2 regions of the Clostridium sardiniense genome follow, and region 2 is predicted to be linked to the other one. Evidence: a T-box and tRNA genes for the amino acid it is inferred to sense, from the RefSeq annotation. Region 2 holds a T-box; the other holds one or more tRNA genes.
What was found. The T-box of region 2 lies ahead of leuS (leucine--tRNA ligase). A T-box ahead of a tRNA ligase gene usually reads a tRNA of that ligase, here a tRNA-Leu.
Positions count from the first base shown of each region.

Region 1: it encodes a tRNA-Leu, which carries the amino acid that the T-box ahead of leuS (leucine--tRNA ligase) is inferred to sense. The anticodon was not compared.

Region 1 is NZ_JAIKTU010000008.1:197,078-210,196, forward strand. It holds gene mfd (transcription-repair coupling factor) at 1-2,219, shown strand, start outside; gene K5V21_RS11390 (peptidylprolyl isomerase) at 2,325-3,338, shown strand; gene spoVT (stage V sporulation protein T) at 3,485-4,036, shown strand; gene K5V21_RS11400 (putative polysaccharide biosynthesis protein) at 4,135-5,670, shown strand; gene yabN (bifunctional methyltransferase/pyrophosphohydrolase YabN) at 5,694-7,148, shown strand; gene K5V21_RS11410 (HU family DNA-binding protein) at 7,377-7,652, shown strand; gene K5V21_RS11415 (RNA-binding S4 domain-containing protein) at 7,777-8,034, shown strand; gene yabP (sporulation protein YabP) at 8,130-8,423, shown strand; gene yabQ (spore cortex biosynthesis protein YabQ) at 8,428-8,817, shown strand; gene K5V21_RS11430 (FtsB family cell division protein) at 8,915-9,205, shown strand; gene K5V21_RS11435 (S1 domain-containing RNA-binding protein) at 9,263-9,670, shown strand; tRNA gene K5V21_RS11440 (tRNA-Leu) at 9,968-10,056, shown strand; gene spoIIE (stage II sporulation protein E) at 10,430-12,826, shown strand; gene tilS (tRNA lysidine(34) synthetase TilS) at 12,947-13,119, shown strand, end outside.
Region 2 is NZ_JAIKTU010000001.1:189,845-202,963, reverse strand. It holds gene anmK (anhydro-N-acetylmuramic acid kinase AnmK) at 1-962, opposite strand, end outside; gene K5V21_RS00825 (PTS lactose/cellobiose transporter subunit IIA) at 966-1,286, opposite strand; gene murQ (N-acetylmuramic acid 6-phosphate etherase) at 1,299-2,204, opposite strand; gene K5V21_RS00815 (YitT family protein) at 2,508-3,191, opposite strand; gene K5V21_RS00810 (hypothetical protein) at 3,619-3,888, opposite strand; T-box leader at 4,189-4,406, shown strand; gene leuS (leucine--tRNA ligase) at 4,727-7,174, shown strand; gene K5V21_RS00800 (DUF5808 domain-containing protein) at 7,554-8,078, shown strand; gene K5V21_RS00795 (hypothetical protein) at 8,185-8,427, shown strand; gene adhE (bifunctional acetaldehyde-CoA/alcohol dehydrogenase) at 8,663-11,341, opposite strand; gene K5V21_RS00785 (hypothetical protein) at 11,505-12,248, opposite strand; gene K5V21_RS00780 (HesB-like protein) at 12,436-12,765, shown strand; gene K5V21_RS00775 (hypothetical protein) at 13,093-13,119, opposite strand, start outside.

The sequences.
Region 1 (13,119 bases), on a different contig from region 2:
ATATAGAAAGTGTTTATAAAGATACTGTAGATAATATACAATGTGGAGAAGTTGTTATAACTTTTGGTAACCTTCTAAAGGGATTTGAATACCCGAATGAAAAAGTTTGTGTAATATCAGATAAAGAAGTCTTTGGTGAAGCAAAAAGAAAATTACCAAAGAAGAGAAAGCAAAGAAAGGGAGTATCAAAAATAAACTCCTTTGCAGAGCTTAAAATAGGAGATTATGTTGTCCACGTAAATCATGGGGTTGGAGTATATAAAGGTATAAAGCAAATAGAAGTATCAGGTAATACTAGAGATTATTTGGATATAGTATATCAAAAGGGAGATAAACTTTATGTACCAGTTGAGCAACTTGACCTTATACAGAAGTATATAGGTAGTGAAGGAAAGACTCCTAAGGTTAATAAATTAGGAGGAACTGAGTGGCAAAAGGCTAAAAGTAAAGTTAGAACTTCTATAAATGAAATAGCAAAGGATTTAGTAAAACTTTATGCCACAAGAGCTACACTAAAGGGATATAAATTCAGTAGGGATACAGAATGGCAAAGACAGTTTGAAGATGAATTCCCTTATGATGAAACTCCAGACCAACTAACATCTCTTGAGGAGATTAAGAAAGATATGGAATCACAAAAGTCTATGGATAGACTTCTTTGTGGTGATGTTGGATATGGTAAGACAGAAGTAGCTGTAAGAGCTGCATTTAAAGCTGTTATGGATGGAAAGCAAGTAGCATTCTTAGTTCCTACAACAATACTCGCAGAGCAACATTATAAAAATATGGTTAAGAGATTCTCAGATTTTCCTATAAAAATAGATATGATAAGTAGATTTAGGACTGCAAAACAGCAGAAAGCTACTATACAGGCAGCTAAAGAGGGAAATGTTGATATACTTATAGGAACACATAAACTTGTAGCTAAAGATATACAGTTTAAGGATTTAGGACTTCTTATAATTGATGAGGAGCAAAGATTCGGAGTTAAACAAAAAGAAAAAATAAAAGAGATTAAAAAGAATGTTGATGTACTAACACTTAGTGCAACACCAATTCCAAGAACCCTTCATATGTCTTTAACAGGAGCTCGTGATATTTCAGTGATAGAGACTCCGCCAGAAGAAAGATATCCTGTACAGACTTATGTTATAGAGCAAAATGATCAACTTATAAGAGATGCTATACTTAGGGAGATGAATAGAGGGGGTCAGGTTTTCTTTGTCTATAATAGAGTAGAAAGTATTGAAAGCATGGCAAACTATATTAAAGAATTAGTTCCTGAAAGTAGAGTAACATTTGCACATGGAAGAATGACAGAGAGACAACTTGAAACAGAAATGATGGATTTTGTAAATAAGGAGTATGATGTTTTAGTATGTACTACTATTATTGAAACAGGTATAGATATGCCAAATGTAAATACAATAATAGTTTATGATGCAGATAAGATGGGGCTTTCACAACTTTATCAATTAAGAGGAAGAGTTGGAAGATCTAATAAAATTGCATATGCATACCTTCTATATACTAAGGATAAAGTTTTAACAGAAGTAGCAGAAAAGAGACTTAAAGCATTAAAAGATTTTACGGAGCTAGGATCAGGCTTTAAGATTGCTATGAGAGATTTAGAAATAAGAGGTGCAGGAAATATGATGGGGTCTGCGCAGCATGGTCATATGGCCACTATAGGCTATGATTTATATTGCAGGATGCTTGAAGATACAATAAAGCTTATTAAGGGTGAAATCACAAAGGAACCTATTGAAACGACTGTTGATATTAAGGTAGATGCATATATTCCAGAAAGCTTCATAAAAGATGAAAATCAAAAGATTGAAGTATACAAGAAAATTGCCGCAATTGAAAGCTATGATGAATACATGGAGATTAAGGATGAGCTTGAGGATAGATATTCAGATATTCCAGATTCTGTTTATAATTTAATGGATATAGCTTATATAAAGAGTAAGGCTAGAGAGCTGAATGTAGAAGAGATAAAAGAAACTCCAAAAGGTATATTCTTTAAATTTGTAGAAGGTGATAAGGAATATGAAAAAGTATTTAAAGTTTTATTAGAAAAATATAAAAATAATGTTATACTTAAATTTGGAAATAACCCAGAATTTGAATTTAAGCAAAATAGTGTAAAAAAAGAAGAAACTTTACCATTCTTTAAGGAAATGTTAGACAATATTATAAAAGTAATAAATACTTAAAAGTTAAATAATTGAATTGAGGTTATAATATTGTTATACTTAAAACATGTGAAATTTTAGAAATAAATCGTTATAAAATAAAATTAGTGAAGTGAGGGAAAAAACGTGGGTAAGATTAAAAAGTTAGTAGCTCTAGGATTAGTTGCGATGGCTAGTATGTCATTTGCAGGATGTAAGATGATACAAAAAACTCCAGAAGCGATACAAAAAGAAACATTAGCTAAAGTTGGAGACCAAAAGATAACAAGACAAGACTTAACAGATGCAATGACATATTACTACAAACAATATGAACAACAATTTGGAAAAGATTATAGAAATAATGATCAAGTAAAAACTCAATTACAAGCTCAAGAAAAACAAATGCTAGAGAGTTTAGTAGATACAAAAGTAATAGTACAGGAAGCTGAAAAGAATAAATGGGTTCCAGCAAAAGAAGAGCTAGATAAGGAAGTAAATGCACAATTTGATAAAATGAAGACTGCATATAAGACAGAAGAAGAGTTCAAACAAGCATATCAACAAAGTGGACTTAAAGATGATGCTGCAGTTAAAGAAATGCTAAAAGAGAATATAATAGTAAAAGCAGCTCTTGATGATCATATATATAAAGATTTAAAAGTTAGTGATGAATCTATTAAAAAGTATTATGATGAAAATAAAGACTCATTTAAAGTAGATAAGGCTGGAGCTATGATATACAATATAGTTCTTCCGGATGAAAAGACAGCAGAAAAAGTAAGAAAAGAAATTTTAGATAAATCAACAACTTTTGAAAAGGCGGCTGCAAAGTATAATACTGATAATACTAAAACTACTGGTGGCTCATTAGGATATGTTGCTTATGATTCAACTCAATACCTACCAGAGTTTATGAGTGCTGCTAAGAAGCTTAAAAACGGTGAGATATCACAACCGGTGAAAACTAAGTATGGATATCACTTAATAAAAGTAGAAAATGTTATGGAAAAGCCAGGTATAATGCCACTTGATTATGTAAAGAGCAATATAAAAGATAATTTATTAAGTTCAGAACAGCAAAAGGCTTATACTGAAACTATTAAAAAGTGGAAAGATGAAATTGGAGTTAAAGTATACGAAGATAAACTTCAATCATAAATTATACATTTAAAGAACATCTAAATTGTTAGATGTTCTTTTTTTTTCTTTTAAATATTGGTTATATGTGCATAAAATTTCTATCTAGTTAAATAATAATAGTGCTACTAATTTTAACAGTATTTTATTAAGGAGGTTAATTATAAATGAAAGCTACAGGAATTGTAAGACGTATTGATGATTTAGGTAGAGTTGTTATACCAAAAGAAATAAGAAGAACTTTAAGAATCAGAGAAGGAGATCCACTTGAAATCTTTACAGATAGAGAAGGTGGAGTAATTCTTAAGAAGTATTCTCCTATTGGAGAACTTACAGACTTCTCAAAAGAATATGCTGAAAGCTTACAACAAGCTATTGGGCATATAATCTTAATAAGTGATAAAGATGCATTTATATCAGCAAGTGGTGTGCCTAAGAAAGATTATATAGATAGAAAAATAAGCAACGAACTTGAAACTGTTATGGAAGGTAGAAAACCAATATTGCTTGGGGACGGCAATCAAAAATTAATCCCATTACATAGTGATGAAGACGTAGAAGGAATGACATCACAAGTAGTAGCACCTATAATTGCAGAAGGTGATGCAATTGGAGCTGTTGTTATCCTATCAAAGCAATCAGGAGAAAAGATGGGAGAATTAGAACTTAAATTAGCAGAAACAGCTGCAGCTTTCCTAGGAAAGCAAATGGAACAATAAAAAATTATTCTTTATTAAGTAAAACAGAAAATAAAAGTAATAATACCTCTAAACTTACAATAATAATTATTAGTAAAAGAAAAGTTTGGAGGTATTTTATGAAGAAACAATCCCTAATAAAGGGTAGTATAATATTAGGAACTGCTGGAATACTAGCAAAATTCCTCGGTGTATTTTTTAGATGGCCTCTTATAATGCTTATAGGTGATGAAGGAATAGGGCTTTATCAAATGTCATTCCCTTTATATATGTTTTTTGTAGCCATAGCATCAGGAGTACCAGTTGCTATCTCTAAAATCGTTTCAGAAAATAATGCAATGGGTGATATAGAAGGAAGTTTTAAAGTTGTAAAATGCTCTACCTATATGATGATTATACTAGGTGCTGGGACAACATTCTTTTTATTTTTCTTTGCAAAGCCTATAATTAATTTTTTAAAATGGGACATGAAGGCTTATTATTCATTGATAGGTATATCATTTGCACCTCTCATAATTTCAATTATGACAATATTTAGAGGATTCTTTCAAGGTCTTCAAAATATGACACCATCTGCGGCATCACAAGTTCTTGAGCAGATTGGTAGAGTAGTTTTTGGAGTTGGACTAGCTGTTTTATTTCTTCCAAAAGGAATAGAATTTGCAGCTGGGGGTGCAGCTTTTGGTGCAGCAGCAGGAGGTCTGCTTGGCGGTGGATACCTATATGTTAAATATCTAATTACTAAGAAAAATTATGGGATAAAGAAAGTAAAAAGTGATCCAGCTGTTATGAGTAAAATACTTAGAATTGCAATTCCAATATCACTAGGAGCTACAGTTGGAACAATAATGAATCTTATTGATTCTATATTTATTCCACAAAAATTATTAGAAGCAGGGTTTACAACACAACAATCAACAATTCTATATGCACAGCTTACAGGTAAGGCCTCGGTCATAGTAAATATACCAATGACTCTTTCAATGGCTCTATCTATATCACTAATTCCAATAATAGCAGAACAATATATTTTAAGAAGAAATAGAGATGTTGAAAATAAAGTAAATCTAGCAATAAAAATTTCAACTGTTATATCAATACCGTGTATGTTTGGTATGTTTTTTATGGCAGAACCAATAATGAAACTTATATTTCCAGGAAGGCATGAGGGATTCGAGATTCTTAGATATCTTTCGCTTACAGTACCTTTTGTAATTTTAACTCAAACCACTACATCTATATTACAAGGCGTTGGTAGATATATACTTCCAGTTGTAAATCTTTTTATAGGTTGTGGAATAAAGCTTATATTAACTCTTATGCTAGTTCCTATGGCTAAGTTTAATATATATGGAGCTGTAATAGCTAGTATATTAGCTTATATCGTAACTACAATTTTAAATATGATTTTACTAAAAGTGAATTTAAAAACAAAAATTAAAATAAATAATAATATAGTAAAACCTATAATTGCATCAGTAATAATGACAGCAGCAGTTTTATTTAGCTATAAAGTTATTTTAAACTATACAATGAGTAATGGAGTATCTTGCTTATTATCAGTATTTTTAGGTATTATAGTATATATGGCTTCAATAATTTGCATGAGAGTGTTTTATGTTGAAGAAGTAAAGAGCAGATTTTATAAAAAATAAACATACAAAAGGAGAAATACCTAATGATTAAGATTATTGGTTTAGGACCAGGAGCTAGTGATGCTCTTACAGTAGGTGCACTAAGAGTATTAGAAGAAAGCGATAATATTTATTTTAGAACAGAAATTCATCCAACAGTTGAATTTATAAGAAAAAGAAATATAGAATTTAAAACATATGATCATTTTTATAATAGTGGAGAAAGTTTTGATGAGGTCTATAAAAATATAGCAGAAGATTTGGTTGAAATTCATAAAGCAACAGGAAATGTTGTATATGCGGTTCCAGGACATCCGTTAGTTGCGGAAAAGTCAGTATCAAATCTTATGGAGATTTGTGATGAAGAGGAAATAGAGTACGATATTCTTCCAGCAGTTAGTTTTATCGATGCAATGATGGATAGACTTAAGATAGATCCTATTGAAGGTCTTAAAGTTATTGATGCCTTTGATATAAATAATCAAATAATGGATAAGAGAATAGGGACTATAATAACACAAGTATACAATCCATTTATTGCATCAGAAGTTAAGCTTAAACTTTTAGAGTGTTATGATGATGAAACAAAGATAATTTATGTAAGAGCGGCAGGTATTGAAGGTTTAGAGAGTATAAGGGAAATACCACTATATGAACTTGATATGCAAGAAGATATAGATTATCTAACATCTGTATATATCCCTAAAGATTTAAATAATAAAAAGGATATAAATGATTTAATAGCTTTAATAGATATTTTAAGAAGTGATGAAGGATGTCCTTGGGATAGAGAACAAACTCATGAAAGTATAAAAAATGGAATAGTTGAAGAAAGTTATGAAGTTAAGGATGCTATAGAAAAAGATGATGACAATGCGTTGATAGAAGAACTTGGGGATGTTTTATTACATGTAATATTCCATTCATCAATAGGAAAAGAAGATGGATATTTTGATTTTAGTGATGTAATAGAAGGAATTTATACTAAGATGATAGATAGGCATCCACATATATTCAAGGGTAAGGATATTTGCAATTCGGAAGAAGTTGTACAAAATTGGGATGAAATAAAGAAGGAAGAGAAGGGATTTGAAACAGTAACGGAAGAATTAAGAGGTGTTGCAAATGCTCTTCCAGCTTTAATTAGAGCTCATAAGATTCAAAATAAAGCGAGAAAAGTTGGATTTGATTGGGATAATGTAGAAGATGCATCAAAAAAAGTAACAGAAGAATTAAATGAAGTTTTAGATGTATATAATACAGAAGATAAGGGAAAGATAACAGAAGAAGTTGGGGATTTATTGTTTGCATGTGTAAATGTAGCAAGATTTCTAAATGTTGATGAAGAAGAAGCATTAAACAAAACAACTGATAAATTCATAAGAAGATTTAGTTTTATAGAAGAACAAGCGATTAGCAAAGGAAAAAATTTAAGAGATATGTCTCTTGAAGAAATGGATGAACTTTGGAATGAGGCTAAAAAACAAGAAAATAATTAGATTTAGAAGGAATTCCAATGTTTTTAGAGAATATAATTAAGTAATAAATTCTATACTTCTAAATTATTATATTAAATTAGCTTTTTTTTACAGGAATATGTGAATATTTATATATTCAGTATAGACGAGAATAGAAAGTAATAATATAATAAGATAATGTAAGTGTAGTACATAAAGAATTAGTTAGTACTATAAATATATAACTAGTTATTTAAGGAGGATGTAATTGTGAATAAAGCAGAATTAATTACTAGTATGGCTGAAAAGTCAAAGTTAACTAAAAAAGATGCAGAAGTAGCTTTAAAAGCATTTATAGAAAGTGTTGAAGAAGCTTTAGAAAATGGTGAAAGAGTTCAATTAGTTGGATTCGGAACTTTCGAAACTAGAGAAAGAGCAGCTAGAGAAGGAAGAAACCCAAGAACTAAAGAAACTATAAAGATTCCAGCATCAACTGTTCCAGTATTCAAAGCTGGTAAAGAGTTTAAAGAAAAAGTTAATAAGTAATTTTTTTGAACCCGAGGAGACTCGGGTTCTTTTATAAAATTAAGTTTTAATTTAAATATTAGATGCAATATATCCATCACTAAATAGTGATGGATATAAATTTAAAAAAAGAAGGTGACTTTGTATGAGATTAGACAAGTATTTAAAGGTTTCAAGACTTATAAAGAGAAGAACTATTGCTAAAGAAGCATGTGAAAGTGAAAGAGTTTCTATAAATGGTAAAATAGCAAAGTCAGGAACTCAAGTAAAAGAAGGTGACATAATAGAAATTACATTTGCAAATAGATCATTACGTGCTGAAGTTTTAAATATAGTAGAGCATGTTAAAAAAGAAGATGCAAAGGATATGTATAAGATATTAGAGGGAGCAGAAATAGAATAATTTTATAATAATCTTTAAAGACGTCAATTTAAGAATATAGAAATTAATAATCACATATATTTCTTAATAAGAGTAATGTCTAAAGGAGATTATATATGGAAAAGAAATCTGATAACATACAAGCTTGCAAAAGTAAGATGGAACTAGAAAATAGAAAAAAACTTTCATTGACAGGTGTTGATGAAGTAATGAGCTTTGATGATGAGAAGATAGTACTTAATACTATACTTGGAAAGCTTAAAATCAATGGTCAAGGACTTAAAATGAATAAGCTAGATGTTAAAAATGGGGATGTAATAATAGAGGGACATATTACAAGCATGATATACAGTGGTAAAGTAAAGCAAAAAAGAAGAAGAATAAATTTAAAAAAGCTTATAAGTAGGTAAAAATATGCCGTTAGAGTTAGAAGTTCAATTTGAAATTGTATTTTATGCATTAGCTGCTGGATTTATTTTAGGAATTTTTTTCGACATATATAGAATATTAAGAGGAAAAAAAGGACATAAAATAATAGTAATGATACAGGATATCCTATTTTGGATATTATCAGCATTAGCTATATTTACATTTTTGCTTTACACAAACTTTGCTTTTTTGGGGCCATATGTTTATTTATGTATGGGAGTATCTTTGCTTATATATATAAAATTATTTAGCAAAGCCATTTATAAATTAGAAAATATAATTTTTTTCGGCACAAAGACAATAGTGAGAAGAAGCTACAAAAATGCAAGTTATCCCCTAAGAATTATATGGTCAAAGATTAATAATAAAAACTAATTTTAAATAAAAGCTAAATATAATTAAAAATAACTTGAATTAAGAGTTCAGAGTGTTTAAAATATATTTATAGAATTTAAAAAATGAGGTACTATGGATGATAAAAAAGATAAAAGGGAAGAATTTAATAATCTTAGTACTATGCCTTGTTTTTTTACTTAGTTTTGTTAGACAAGAGAGAGCTATAAAAAGAATAGAAGATACTATAGCTCAGAAGCATACAGAATTAGAAAAGCTGAAGGAAAAAAACAAGCAGCTTGAAGAGGAAGTTAAAAGTGCTAATTCTGATGAGTATATTGAGACCTTAGCTAGAGAAAGACTTAAGATGGTTAAACCGGATGAACAAGTCGTAAATGATAAAAAAGGTGACTCAAAGTCTGAAAAGTAGGTTATTATTAATAATAACATATATATTTTATTTAAATTAAGGAGGAGTCTTTTAAACATGACCTTAGAGGCAGGAAACATATTAGAAGGTACAGTGGTAAATATTACTAATTTTGGAGCTTTCGTAGAATTAGAAGGCGGAAAAACAGGTCTAGTTCATATATCAGAAGTAGCAGATTCTTTTGTAAAGGACATAAGACAACATTTAAAAGAACAAGATAAAGTAAAAGTAAAAGTTATATCAATTGATGATAACGGAAAAATTAGTTTATCAATAAAGCAAGCTGAAACTAAACCAAAAAAATCAGCTAGACCAGCTGAATTTGATTGGGTAACTGAAAAGAAAAAAGCTGGCGGAAATTTTGAGGATAAGATGTCTAAGTTCTTAAAAGATAGTGAAGAAAGAATGCAAGATGTTAAAAAACATCAAGATTTCAAAAGCAAGAGTGGTAAAAAATCATTCTAAAATACACGACATCATATAAATTTAATATATAAATCTATATAATAAAAAGCTTTTAGGTAATTAAACTGGAGGCTTTTTATTATTTTTCATATAAATATTTTCTAGTAAATTATAATAGAAAGTGTAAAATAAGAGAGGAGATATATATTCTAGATGTAAGTAAAATAGCTAGTTTGTATTAAGGTTTTAAATAAAAATATTATTAATAAAAAAAAGTTTGAAATATATGTTGACAGTATTATGACTATACTATATAATAACTATTGTCGTCAGGAAATGACAGAGAGAAAAACGCATGCCGAAGTGGCGGAACTGGCAGACGCACAGGACTTAAAATCCTGCGGTGGTTAAACACCGTACCGGTTCGATTCCGGTCTTCGGCACCAAAGATCTAAGATTCTTCTTAGATCTTTTTTGCTATATAAAATAAAAATATAGAAGCTATAGTCGAAAAAAGATTTATTATAGCTTCTATTTTTTTATGTGTAAAAAAATATGTTAAGAAATAACAAATTCATATATATAATGACAAAGAGTAAAAATAAAATAAATTGCTATAAACTATTGAAGTATGGTACTTTATGGAACTTTTCATATAATATGAATAATATATCGAAAAATAATACTAAAGATAGAAAATTAAAAATATAAAAGAATAATGTCCGACGAAATTTTAAAATTACACCATGTATTGACATATATCGAGAAGAATAGTTGTTATAATTAAATTACAAATTATGGGAATTAGGAGGAAGATATATGCAGTACAGACTTAATGGAGGAGCATTTAAAAGATTTGAAGAGGGAATAGATAATAATAGTAAAGTAGAAGTAAGGAATGAGCCTACAAAACTAGTAGTTATTTTTATAGCTACATTATTGTTAAGTAGAGTTACTATAATGATTGGAGAGGGAGATATAGCTGGAGTATCTCCGTTTGGATTAGCCTTTTTAATTAGTGTAGTTGCTGGAAGAGAACAAAGTAAGGTTGTTGTAGCTTCTGTTGGAGCCTTGATTGGATATTTTACAATAAATGCTACATTAAAAGATGGATGGATGTATCTAATAACTGTTCTTATGGTATTAGGATATAGCTTAGTTATAAATAAGCTTCAAAAAAGACTAAATGAAAAGCATTTATTCTTTATAGTATTTTTAAGTTATATAATTTATGGATTAGTGATAAGTAATTATGATATAGGAGTTAACGTAACAATTGCAGGGTTAAATACAATTCTTGTTCTTCCTATATATTATGTTATAAAGTATGGATTGAAGTGTGTAGGTGAGTATAATACAAATTATTTCTTTAATATAGAAGAAGTAATAAGCATTGCAATAATAGTGTGTTTGATGATTGCTGGAATTGGTGGAATAACTATTGCAGGAGTTGGTATAAGAAATATAGCATCACTTGCTACTGTAATATCAATAGCTTATATTGGTGGAGCTGCAAATGGAGCTGCAATTGGAATTGCAATGGGCGTTATTGTAGGAATTACATCTGGAGACATGATAAGCGGAATTGGACTATATGGAAGCATAGGACTAATGGTAGGATTATTTAAAGAAACTGGTAAGGTATTCTCATTCTTATCATCTATAATGGTTTATTTGATTCTTTCACTATATTCTCAAGGGTTGCATATGGAAGGAATTATTGAGATATTAGTAGGTGGAATGATTTTCCTAATAATTCCTAAGAAAATATTTAATGGACTAGAGGTTGAAATGTGTCAGGAGACTAAGGTGGATACTATAAATGAGGAGCATCTATCCCAAGTTAAGAATGAGTTTTCAAGAAAAGTACAGGGCTTTGGAAACGCATTAGATATGTTAGCGACATCATTAAATAGTATTTCAGATAATAATAAATTACAATATAAAAATAGAAGTACAGCATTAGTTGAAAATCTAGCAGATAGAGTATGTAGTGTATGTACAGATTGTAATAAATGTTGGGAAAGAGAATTCAATCAGACATATACAGCTTTCCAAGAACTTTTAAAGGGTAGAGAAGAAGGAAGACAAAACTTTCCTATAGAACTTGAAAAGAAGTGTATTGGCAAATCAGAGCTTATAAGAAATTCAGAAGAGATATTAAATATATTAAATGCCAATGAAATTACAAGAAGGAAGCTAGAGGAAGGTAGAAAACTTGTAGCAACTCATATAAGAAATGTATCAGATAATTTAGATAATATGGTTTCAGATTTTAAGCGGGATGTTACTTGGTGCTCAGAGCTTGAAAGAATAATTAGAAAGGAACTTAATAAGAATTCAATAAAGTATAAAGAAATATTCTGCTTTACAGATAAAGGTGGAAGGATGAATATAAAGGTAAGTATGGAAAATTGCTCATGTGGAACACATTGCATAAAGAATATACTTCCAGTAGTTAATGAGTTAGTGAGAACTCCAATGATGATTAGTGAAGAAGGATGTAGAATACAACCAAACAATAAAGATTGTGCTATATTCTTAAAAGAAATGCCAAGATATAAGGTTATTTCTTACGCTGGTATGAGAGTTAAAGAAGGGGAACAACAAACTGGAGATACTTATTCTTTTGGAAGATTAGAAGGTGGACAATATATAACTTTATTAAGTGATGGAATGGGGTCAGGTCCTGAGGCTGGAAAAGAGAGTAAAATAACTGTTGATTTAGTTGAAAAATTTATTGAGGAAGGATTTGGTGTTGAGACTGCATTAAACACAGTAAATTCAATAATGAGTATGAAATTTGAAGAGGATGAGAAATTCTCAACATTAGATTTAAATACAATAGATTTATATACAGGTAAAGCATCATTCTATAAAGTTGGTGCAGCAGCTAGTTTCATAAAGAGAGGAAATAAAATAAAGAAAATATCATCTAATATGCCGCCTTTTGGGTTGGTAGATAAGGTCGAAATAGAAAGTACTGAAGAAAGGATTAAGAATGGAGATATAATAATAACACTAAGTGATGGAGTTCTAGATGTTGATAAGAAAGGAGTTGGAGATTCTAAGTGGCTTGAAGATTATCTTGTTAAGAAGGGAAGTGATCCTAAGGAACTTGTTCTAGATATATTAGAATATTCTAAAGAAATTAACAATGGAACTATAAAGGATGATATGACTATTGTAGTTTCTAAGGTTTACTCTGCATATTAAAATGTAGTTATGTTAATAATAAAAGCTGGCTTGTAGTCAGCTTTTATAATTTTAATATTACAAAATGTGTAATATTAAGGTATGATATAAATGAATAGTTATACATAGGATGTGAGAAAGTTGATTAACGATTTTATTAATTATATAGAAGAAAATAAACTTTTAAATAAAGGAGATAAAGTTCTAGTTGGATTATCAGGAGGTCCAGACTCAGTATGTTTATTACATTTACTACACACTATAAAAGATAGATATTCTTTAGAGATTGGAGCAGCTCATATAAATCATATGAT
Region 2 (13,119 bases):
TCTTCTTTTATAAATCTAATTAAAGTCTTATTATGAGCTCCACCACCTGCTATTATTACTCTTTCCAATTTATTATTTGGAATGATAAACTTTTTATAATTATGGGATATTGTTTTTGCAGTAAACATTGTTAATGTGGCTACTATATCCTCACCCTTTAAATTGCTATATTTAGATATGATTTTTTCAACAAATCTTTGTCCAAAATCTTCTCTTCCTGTTGTTTTTGGTGGTTTTTCATTAATATATTTGATACTCATAAGTTCATCTAACATTTCATTATTAACTATTCCTTTCGATGCTATCTCTCCATCTTTATCATAAGGAATACCAAATAGTATATTGCAAGCTTCATCAATAGCCATATTTCCAGGACCTGTATCAAAGGCAAAGATATCATCTATACAATTACTTGCTGGTAGAAATGTTACATTCCCTATTCCACCTATATTTTGAAGGGCTACTCCTTTTCCTTTTTCGCTATACAAAATATACTCTGTATATGGAACAAGTGGAGCCCCTTCTCCATGAGCTGCCATATCCATAACCCTAAAATTAGATACTACAAGTGTGCCTGTTCTATATGCAATTACACTTGCTTCTCCTATCTGCAAAGTAGATTTAACTAAATCACATTTGTTTCTAGGAATATGGTATATAGTTTGCCCATGAGATGCTACATAATCTAATTTACTTATATCAATATTAGCCTTATTACAAATATTGATTACAGCATCAGCAAATAGCTCTCCAAGCTTAAAATTCAAACTACAGATTAAATCTACTGATGATTTATCCTCTAAACAAGCTCTCTTTATTTCACTCTTTATTTCATCTGGAATTTTGTAAGTTTCAAATTCCACTAGATTAACTTCCGTATTTAATCCACACCCTTTAATCTCAACTAATGCAGCATCTATGCCATCTAATGATGTACCTGACATCAATCCTACAGCTAACATTTTTTATTTCCCATCAACCTTTTTATGAAGTTTTATCATACCTTCTATTAAAGTCTTTGATTCTATAGCTGCCATTAGATGGTCTTGTGCATGTACCATAAGTAATGATACTTCTGTTTTTCTTCCTGCTGCTTCTTCTTGAATTAATTTTGTTTGGACTGAGTGAACGTTTAATAATGCATTATCAGCTTCTTTTAAAAGCTCATCTGCTTTTTCATATTCTCCTTCTTGTGCGGCACTTAAAGCTTCATAGGCTAACCCCTTTGCTTCTCCTGCATTACCTATTATCTCAAAAATTATTTCTTCCATATTTAAATTACTCATAAATCTTTCCTCCTATTTTAATCTTTCTAATGCTTGTGATATTCTGCCTTCGCTTTCTTCTAGCGCCTTAATTGCATCTTCAACTTCTAACCCTGAAAGAATCATAAAAATCGCCAGTTTAACGTTTTCAGAAGATTTGTAGAAAAATTCTTCTGCAGTTTCTCTCTCACATCCTGTAGATTCCATTATTATTACTTTAGCTCTCTCAACTAATTTCTTATTTGTAGGCTTTAAGTCTATCATTAAATTTTCATATACCTTACCATACTTTATCATAACTCCAGTTGAAATCATGTTTAAAATCATCTTCTGCGCAGTTCCAGCTTTCATTCTAGTAGATCCAGTAACAACTTCTGCACCTGGGATAACTTCTATTGATATATCTGAATACTTAGAAACTTCCCCATTATTAACGCAACATATGGAAACAGACTTTGCACCAATTTCTCTTGCATATTCAAGTCCACCTATTACATATGGAGTTCTCCCAGATGCTGCAATTCCAACTAAAGCATCATTTTCATTAAACCCTATAGATTTTAAATCCTCTACTGCAAGCTCTTTGGAATCTTCTGCACCTTCTTTAGCTTTAAACATAGCACCTTCTCCACCTGCAATTATTCCTCTTACTAAATCAAAACTAACTCCATAAGTTGGTGGACACTCTGATGCATCTAACACGCCAAGTCTACCTGAAGTTCCAGCCCCTATGTAAATTAATCTCCCGCTTCTTTTGATCTGTCCATATATTAAATCAATAGCATTAGCTATATCTTGTAATACTTCTTCAACTGCAAGTGCAACTTTCTTATCTTCGTCATTTATCAATTTCACAATTTCTCTTGTTGAGAGCTTGTCTATATTTTTACTATTACAATTTCTTTTTTCCGTATCTAATCTTTTTAAATTCACCTGCATCTTTCTCCCTCATCTCCCTTTTGTTTGAAATAAAATTTCAACATTTCTATATTTTAAAAAGAAATTTAATTTCATCTTTATTATATCATGCTATATTTTATTTGCAATAGTTTTCATAAATAAAATTTCAATTATTTTAATTATATTTCGAAATTTTATTTTACACAGTATCTATCCTTAATTTTATTCTTATAAATTTTCTTACATCTACTTATTCCTAAGCAGTAATATATATTATCGTTCCTAAATTTATTCAAAATAAAAAGAGTAGTTAAAAAACTACTCTAAAAAATCTATAATATACTATGCTGTTAATGAATCACCTTTTATTCCCTCATTATTTTCAGCATCTTCAGTACCTTTATCTTCAACATTATTATCTTGTATATCATCATTTTTGTATTCATATATAATACCTATTAATTTACCACTTATAAGCACAGCTACAATAGAAAACATAACTTGTATAAGGTCTAGATAAACTAAAGATATTATAAGAATTATTGCATCACTTAATAAATAAACATGATTTACTTTAAGGGGTGTAAATTTATTACCTAAAAGTGCAATAACATCATCTCCACCTGACGCTCCTCCTCCACGAAGTACTAGTCCAGCTCCAATTCCTACAAATATTCCTGCAAATATACTCGCAAATAACATATGCTCGTTTAAATTTGGTACAACAAAACCTATTCTTTCAAATATACCATATGAAGTTGAGAAACATACTGTTGCAAATATTGAACATAATAAGAATCTCTTCCCAAAAAATCTTGCACCAAGTGCAAATAATGAGAAATCAATTATAAGATTTGTTATTGATGGTGAAATATCAAAGACATTTTTCACTAAGAGTATTAATCCTAATACTCCTCCCTCTGTTACACCATTTTGATAATTAAAATTATAGCTTCCAAAAGCTAAGATACCTGAGCCAATTATTACTAATAATACGCTTCTCAGGTTCTTTCTCGTCGAACACAAAATATCACTCTCCTAAATTCTTTGTTTGATATAAATTGTTTAAATCATTAACACCCTTATTAAAATTATATTATTATATTCAATTAATATCAAACCTGCCTATTTAGGTCTATTAGTACTATTTTAATGCAATACGCATTAAATTGAATCCATCTCTTCCGTCATCACACTTCCTATTATCTCGTATGATTTACTCTTAGTTCCTTATATTTTTAAATATATTAATATACCCAACTATCTTCTAATATAACTTTGTTTATATTCTATAAATAGAAATGACTTTGTTTTAAAATAATATGTAATTACGGCTAAATTAAAGGATGTCCTATGAACACCCTTTAATCTCGTAATATTTTAATATTATTCGATTGTCTTATATGCATTAAAACTAAAATCAGAAAAGTAATAATTACTATAGTTTAAATTACTAAAACCTTATACCTGAAAGTTCCGATGGATTTATTACTATAATATCATTTGATTCTATTCCAATTTCTTTACATATCAGATCAATTAATTTTTCCTTGGTTAATTCACAATATGCATAATAACTGTTTTGACCATGTTTTGACCATTGTATACCCTTTTTTAATTCTTCATAACCATTAATATCAATACCTTCATTCTTAAATTTAACAATGTAACACACTACAAATGCATCCTTAGAAAAAATTTTCAAATAATCTTTTACTGACATATAACTCCTCCTTTTTATGATATAATACCTTACTACTATTCGTTAATCTATATATTTAATTATACACAAATGAGAGAGAAATATAAGCATTTTTTCCTATTTATGTATATATTAATTTCCTTTTTGAAACTCTTCCCTAAAGTAATTGAATGTATAAAATTCTCATGAATAAAAAGTTTTTATAATTATTTCTTTCTATCGATAATGCATTAAGTATAAAGAAAACTTAACTTATCTATCACTATTGACTTAAAGTTGTCCATTAATATATAATTATAAGAAATGATTACAATTATATATTTCATTGCTATGATTAGAAGTAGTACTATAACCTTGTAATTTTAGAGAGCTGTTGTTTGGTGCAAAACAGCATTGCAAATATAGGAACTTGTCTATGAGCTTACTTGATGATAAGTCAAGTACGGTTTAACCGTTAAATTATTGAGTGAGGAAGTTTTATTATATTATAAAATTTTCTAACAAGAGTGGTAACGCGGAAGTATCCTTTCGTCTCTTATATTTTAAGAGATGAGAGGTTTTTTTTATTCTCAAAATATACTTAACTTATATAGATTAATACTATTTTTATTCTATATTTACAGTCTTATTCTTATATAAATAAGTACTATTTTCACCTTACCCAAAACCCTAAAACTTTATAAAGAATCCTAATGGATTATTTATAAAGTATCTTAATGAATTAAAGGTAAGTTAAAAGATTATAATATATACTTTCACTCATCTACATAATTAAATTGTAATTTTACAAATGTAATTTATATTAAATAATAATTCTACTTTAGATTATTATTTTTGAAATATTAAGGAGGCACAAACTATGGGAAACTATGGAACTGCTATTGATAAGAAATGGCAAGACAAATGGGAAAAAGAAGAATTATATAAATTCGATCCTACAAACTTAGATAAAAAACTTTATGTATTAGAAATGTTCTCTTATCCATCAGGAAGTCAGCTACATGCTGGTCACTGGTTCAACTACGGACCAGTAGATACTTGGGCTAGATTTAAGAGAATGAATGGATATAATGTATTCCAACCAATGGGATTTGATGCTTTTGGATTACCTGCTGAAAACTTTGCTATAAAGACTGGTATCCACCCACAAGATTCAACTGATAAAAATATTGTAACTATGGAAGCTCAACTTAAAGCAATGGGTGCTATGTTTAACTGGGAAAATGAAGTTGTAACATGTAGACCTGATTACTATAAATGGACTCAATGGTTATTCTTAGAATTATACAAAAAAGGATTAGCTTACAGAAAGCAAGCTCCTGTTAACTGGTGTCCATCATGTAACACTGTTTTAGCTAATGAGCAAGTTGTTGATGGATTATGTGAAAGATGTGATACAGAAGTAACTAAGAAAGACTTAACTCAATGGTTCTTAAAAATCACTGATTACGCTGATGAATTACTTGAAAAGTTAGATGGACTTAACTGGCCAGAAAAAACTGTATCAATGCAAAAACACTGGATTGGTAAGTCAACTGGTGCTGAGGTTACATTCAAGATTAAAGATCATGATTTAACATTTGATGTATTCACAACAAGAGTTGATACTTTATGTGGAGTTTCATATGTTGTTTTAGCTCCTGAAAATAAATTAGTTGATAAAATAGTAACTCCAGAAAATAAAGATGCAGTTGAAGCTTATAAAGAAGAAACTGCTAAGCAATCAGAAATAGAAAGACAATCAATTTCTAAAGAAAAGACAGGAGTATTTACTGGTGCTTATGCTATAAACCCTATAAACGGAAAAGAAGTTCCTATCTGGGTTGGAGACTATGTTCTTGCTAGCTATGGAACTGGTGCTGTAATGGCAGTTCCTGCTCATGATGAAAGAGACTTTGCTTTTGCTACAAAGTTCAATCTTCCAATAAACAGAGTTATAGCTGCTAAAGATGGATCAGAAACTGAACTTCCATACTGCGAACATGGAGTATTAGTTAATTCTGGAGAATTTGATGGATTAACTACAAAAGAAGCTAAAATTAAAATCGTTGAAAAATTAGCAGAAACTAATGAAGGTAGCCAAAAGGTTAACTATAGATTAAGAGACTGGCTTGTATCAAGACAAAGATACTGGGGAGCTCCAATTCCAATGATATATTGTGAAAAATGTGGAACTGTACCAGTACCTGAAAAAGATCTTCCAGTTAAATTACCATATGATGTTGAATTTACACCAGATGGTAAGTCACCACTAGCTAAGTGCGAAGAGTTCGTTAACACAACTTGCCCATGCTGCAACGGAAAAGCTAAGAGAGAAGTTGATACTTTAGATACATTTGTTTGTTCATCATGGTACTACTTAAGATATCCAGATAACAAAAATACTGAAGCTCCATTTAATAAGAAACTTATAGATAAGATGCTTCCAGTTGATATGTATGTTGGTGGACCTGAGCATGCTTGTATGCACCTTTTATATGCAAGATTCATAACTAAAGCTCTTAGAGATATGGGATACCTAAACTTTGATGAACCATTTACTTCATTAGTTCACCAAGGATTAATCTTAGGACCAGATGGACTTAAAATGAGTAAATCAAAGGGAAATACTATATCACCAGATGACTACATTAAAGAATATGGTGCTGACGTATTTAGAATGTACTTAATGTTTGGATTTGCTTACACTGAAGGTGGAACTTGGAGTGATGATGGAATTAAATCTGTTGGTAGATTCGTAGATAGAATTGAAAGAAATCTTGAAACTGCAAGAGAAGCTATTAATTCAGGAAATTCAAAGACTACTATAGATAAGGCTGAAAAGGAACTTAACTTCTGGCTTAACACTGCAATTAAGGGTGTTACTGAAGATGGCGAAAAGATGCAATTTAATACTGCAATAGCAAGAATGATGGAATTTGTAAATGCACTATCAAAGTATAACAAAGAAGAAGTTGTAAATGCTTCATTCTTAAAAGAAGTTTGCGAAAGCTTTATAAAAATCCTTGCACCATTTGCACCACACTTTGCAGAAGAACAATGGAGCCTATTTGGAAATACTACTTCAGTATTTAATGAATCATGGCCAATGTTTGATTCTAAGGCTTTAGTTAAAGATGAAGTTGAAATAGCTATCCAAGTTAATGGTAAAATCAAATCTAAGATAAACGTAGCTTCTGATCTTGATGAAGAAGGTATAAAAGCTGCTGCTTTAGCTGATGAAAATATAGTTAAGAATACTGAAGGTAAGAATATCGTTAAGGTTATTGTTATCAAAGGAAGACTTGTTAATATAGTTGTAAAATAATATTACATTATTAATTAGTTTATAAATATATAAAGGAACTTTGCAAGGTTTTGCAAAGTTCCTTTTATATTTCCTAATTATTATTTTATAAATCCTTAAATTCATGCTTAAAATAACCATAATTAAAGTATAAAAGTAATATTATTAATTTATAAAGTATACTAATAAATTAAATCTCGACAGCATATATTGTTAATTGTCAATTCTCAAATTAGAAGTATAAATTACTGTTTTATATACATTAATATTATTTCTAATTACTTAATAGTTTCTTTATGATTTCTTTCCATTTTTTTCATGTGTTAATGATAATATTAAAGTATAAAATAATACGAATTTACATATACTAATTTCCATACATTAAGGAGGGATACAAAATATGATTATTAATATTTCTACAATTTTTCTTTACTTTAATTTGTTGATTTTATTTTCAATTGGATGTATCTTACCCTTTATGAGTAGTGATGATACAATCTTTGGAGTAAAGGTAGATGAATCCTTCGATTCTGAAATTAACTTTACTAAACTTTATTTTAAACATTATATTATAAGCTCTATATTTCTTTTAACTTTATCATTTATAACATTTTCAAAATATCCTAATGCTAATCTTTTTATACTTTTTACTATACTTATTGTATTTAATATATGTGTAAATTACTTAATAATAAATCATAGAGTGATGATGCTTTTTAACGCTAGTCAACTTAATAATAATACCATTATTCAAAGTAACTCTACACTTTGGAAACTTGGAGTATTTTATTATAATCCAGAAGATCCTTCAATATTTATTCCTAAAAGATCTGGAAATGGTCTTGTGTTAAATTGGGCAAAGAAGACAACTTGGATGATAATAATAGTTCCGCTAATTCCTATATTTTTAATATTGTTTATTTAAGCTTTCCATAAAAAATTATATATTTACTATGAAACATAAATTACATTTTTCTTTAATATTAATATATTGAATATATGAAACTCTTTATTTAAAGGAGGTCATTTAATTGAATAGATTTAAAGAAAAATTTAGTTTAGCAGCTGTATCACTAACTTCACTTTTAGCCATTAAAGCTCCAACTTGCACCTTTGCAAGTAGTATCTTTAATGAAGGTTCTATCTATAAATCATTTTCTTTAATGTATTTTATTGCTTTTATAGTAATTCTTATCTTTTCTACTGCATTAGTTCTTAACTTTAATAAAAAAGTTAGGAAAAACCCTGATTATAAGAAAAGTCATAAGCTATAAAAACAATGCTTAATTTAGTATTTTATAAATTTGACGTACTATATTTTTTATTTTATAGTACGTCAACTTTTTATACTTTTATATAAAATAAATATATAACTAATCATAATTCCCCAGTAAAAGCAGATTATTTTCTTTAAAATAAAAAAGAAGGTACTTTATATACCTTCCTTTTTGTTATTTCAAATTTTAAAGTGCTAAAACTTTAAATCTATAATCCTAAATTTATATAATTTTATTCTTCCGTTCCTTCACCTGCATAGCCATAGTCTTCAGAATATTCTTCATCTACACTTCTGCCAGCCTCTTTAACAGCATCATAATTCTTATATCCATTATATGCATTTATGTACATTTGTTTTATTTCACTCATTAATGGATATCTTGGATTTGCTCCAGTACATTGATCATCAAATGCCTGCTCTACCATTTCATCTAAAGTTGCATAGAATTTATCCTCTGAAACTCCAGCTTCTTTAATTGATTTTGGCATTCCAACAGTTTCATTTAATTCATCTATAGCTTTAAGTAAGCTTTCCACTTTTTCATCATCATTTTCTCCTGGAAGTCCTAAGTATCCAGCAACTCTTGCATATCTCCACTTAGCATTTGGATATTTATATTGTGGGAATGCTGCTTGCTTTCTTGGAGCATCACTTGCATTGAACTTAATAACTTCCTTAATTAAAAGTGCATTTGCCATACCATGTGGTATATGGTGGAATGCTCCTAATTTATGTGCCATTGAGTGACAAATACCTAAGAATGCATTCGCAAATGCCATACCTGCCATGGATGCAGCATGAGCCATCTTTTCTCTCGCTTTAACATTCTCTGCTCCATTTATATAAGAGATTGGTAAATACTTAAATACTAATCTAATAGATTCAAGTGCTAATCCATTTGTAAATTCAGATGCAAGAACTGATACATAAGCTTCTAGTGCATGCACTAATACATCTACGCCTGAAGCCGCTGTTAATCCTTTTGGCATACTCATCATAAGTGCAGTATCAATTATAGCCATATTAGGTGTTAATTCATAATCTGCTAATGGATATTTAACTCCTGTCTTTTCGTCAGTTATAACTGCAAAAGGAGTTACTTCTGATCCTGTTCCTGCTGATGTTGGTATTGATACCATCATTGCCTTATTGCCTAGCTCTGGGAACTTAAATACTCTCTTTCTTATATCCATAAATCTCATTGCAAGCTCATCAAATTTAACATCTGGATGTTCATACATTACCCACATAATCTTAGCTGCATCCATTGGTGATCCACCACCAACTGCAATTATTACATCTGGATTAAATGAAAGCATTTGTTCTGCACCCATCTTAGCTGCTGCAAGAGTTGGATCTGGCTCCACATCTGTAAACATCTTAAATTCAATACCGCAATCTTCTAAAACTTCCACAACCTTATCAGTATATCCAAGCTCAAATAATACCTTATCAGTTACTATAAATGCTTTTTTCTTTCCCATATCACATAGCTCTTTAAGTGCTATAGGTAGACAACCATATTTAAAGTAAGTTTTCTCAGGAACTCTAAACCATAGCATATTTTCTCTCCTCTCAGCTACACTTTTAATATTTAATAAGTGCTTAGGACCAACATTTTCAGAAACTGAGTTTCCTCCCCATGATCCACAACCAAGAGTAAGAGATGGTGCTAACTTAAAGTTAAATATATCTCCAATTGCTCCTTGAGAAGAAGGCATATTTACTAAAGTTCTTGCAGTCTTCATAGTCGTACCAAACTTATCCATTCTATCTTTTGATTTTATTTGATCTGTATAAAGAACTGATGTATGACCAAAACCTCCAAGTTCTATAAGTCTTGAAGCTTTCTTTAGTGCATCATCAAAGTTATGCGCTCTATACATTCCTAATATAGGTGATAATTTTTCATGAGAGAATGGCTCTTCAAGTTCTACTGATTCAACTTCTCCAACTAAAACCTTAGCATCTTGAGGTACTTTAACTCCAGCCATCTTCGCAATATTATATGCAGATTGACCAACTATTGCAGAGTTAAGTCCTCCTTTTTCATTTAATATAATCTTTCTTACCTTTTCACATTCTCTATCATTTAAAAGATATGCTCCTCTATTCATAAGTTCTGCACGAACTTCATCATATACATCATCAATAGCAATAATGCTTTGCTCAGATGCACATATCACTCCATTATCAAAAGTTTTGGATAATAAAATTGAATTAACAGCCATCTTAATATGTGCTGTCTCATCAATGATTGCTGGAGTATTTCCTGCTCCAACTCCAATAGCCGGCTTACCTGATGAATAAGCAGCCTTAACCATTGCAGGTCCTCCAGTTGCAAGGATTATATCAGCTTCATGCATAACCTTTTGAGAAAGTTCAACTGATGGTTCATCAATCCATCCAATAATATTAGAAGGTGCCCCTGCTTTAACTGCTGCATCTAATATTATCTTAGCAGCCTCAATTGTTGCATTCTTAGCTCTTGGATGAGGTGATATTATTATGGCATTTCTTGTTTTAAGGGATATCAAAGCTTTAAATATAGCTGTTGATGTAGGGTTTGTAGTTGGTACAATTGCAGCAACGACCCCTATTGGCTCTGCAACTTTTGTAACCCCAAAAGTATTATCTTTATCTATTATTCCACAAGTTTTCATATCTTTATATTGATTATAAATATATTCAGCTGCAAAATGATTCTTAATAACTTTATCTTCAACTATACCCATTCCACTTTCTAGAACAGCTACTTTTGCAAGCTTTATTCTTGCATTGTTAGCCGCCATTGCAGCAGCTCTAAATATGTCATCTACCTGCTCTTGGGTATATGTTGCATATTCCTTTTGAGCTAATCTAATCTCTTCCATCTTTTTAGATAGTTCTTCTGAATTAGTAACCTTCATAATAAATTCCTCCTAAGTATTTTAAAACTAAATATTCTTAAAGGTATTTTCTATACCAAAATATAAGCCATTACGTACTTTAGTAGTTTTAGAATTATTATGATGATTTATTCATTTTACTTTTTATTATATTTACTTCCTTTTATGAACCTTTAAAATATCATTAATCATTTAGGATTTCTTTAAACTCTTCAAGAACCTTTTTAACAAGTTTACTATCTAATTGCTTATACCACTCTAAATATCCTGACTGTTGAAGTGCTGCAAATATATGCTTACTAAGTTCCATCCATATTTCAGGAATATATACCCATACTATATCTTCATATCTACAACTTAATAGGAAATGTTCAACACCCCAAAACACATAATCTTCAATATCAAGAGCCTCATTGAAGTGTTTATAATCACTAACTACTTGTTCTGTTAATTTGTACTCATATATATCAACATAAAAATAATCAAATTTTTCGCCCTTAACTTTATAAGCATCTTTATTAATTATTTTTATCTTTTCATTTTCACCAAAATTCTTTTTATAAAGCTCTATTATATCTTTTTCAAATTCATAAACAACTACTTCAGAAACTTTATCACTTTTAGCTATTTCTTGTACCACGTAGCCAAGTCCAAGTCCAACGATTCCAACTCTTCCATGTGCTTGCTTTATAATTCCATATGAGCTCTCTATTTCTCTAGGACTAAGCTTCATCCAAAATTTATCATTTCCTACAAGTTCTAAAATATCTATATCTATTTCATCATCATGTTCATAAAGGTATCCATGGATATTTCCTTTTATTCCATTTGTCCTTATTATTTCATGATTATTTACTCTTCCTTCATGAATCTTTTCATTATATTCTTTTATTTTTTCTAATACAAAATTTCTGTCATATGGTTTCACTAAAAACCATCCTTTCTACATTTATATAGTATCTTACTTATAATAAATTCGCTCTAAAATCTAGTATACCTTTATTTTTTTTATTGTACACAAATATTTTTAATTCTGACTGGTTTACTTTGAATTAAATTGTGTTATAATATCATTAAGACTATTTTTAATTTTAAAATAAGGACAGGTGAAAAAAATGAAAAATATGACAATAAGCGAAGATGCTTACAAAGAATTTAAAGAATTTTTAGACGAAAACAAAGTTGAAAATTATAATATAAGAATTAACTTAGGTGGAATGGCTTGTAGCGGTCCAGTATTTAACATAACTGTTGATGAAGCAACTGATGACGACGTAGTAGAAGTAGTTAATGACATAAACTTCGTTATAGAAAAAAGATTAATCGAAGAATTCGGTGGATTTATCTTACTTTCAGCTGAAGAAAATAACGGAAACGGCTTAAGCTTAAAACCAGTTATCGCTCCAGAAGGTGGATGCGGTTCATGTGGCGGCGGATGTCACTAATTATAAGTAATTAAATTATTTTAATTTAAAAAAAGCGTAGTTTACTGTATACTGCGCTTTTTTTATATATTTAATATGTCACATTATCTAATTTATGCTATTTAATATCATTATTGCATATTATTTAATCTAAGCTATCTCAGAAATATTATTTTGATTTTTAATTATTAAATCTTCTTTATTATTATATATATATCCTTATTTTATTTCTTAAAATATTATTTCTTTTCCAATGCTGAAGTTGAATATTACTAATTATATAGATTTTAATTACTAAAAAATAAGAGCTTTATAATAGTTTAAACTATTATAAAGCTCTTATTAATATTAATAAATTACTTTAGATACACTAAC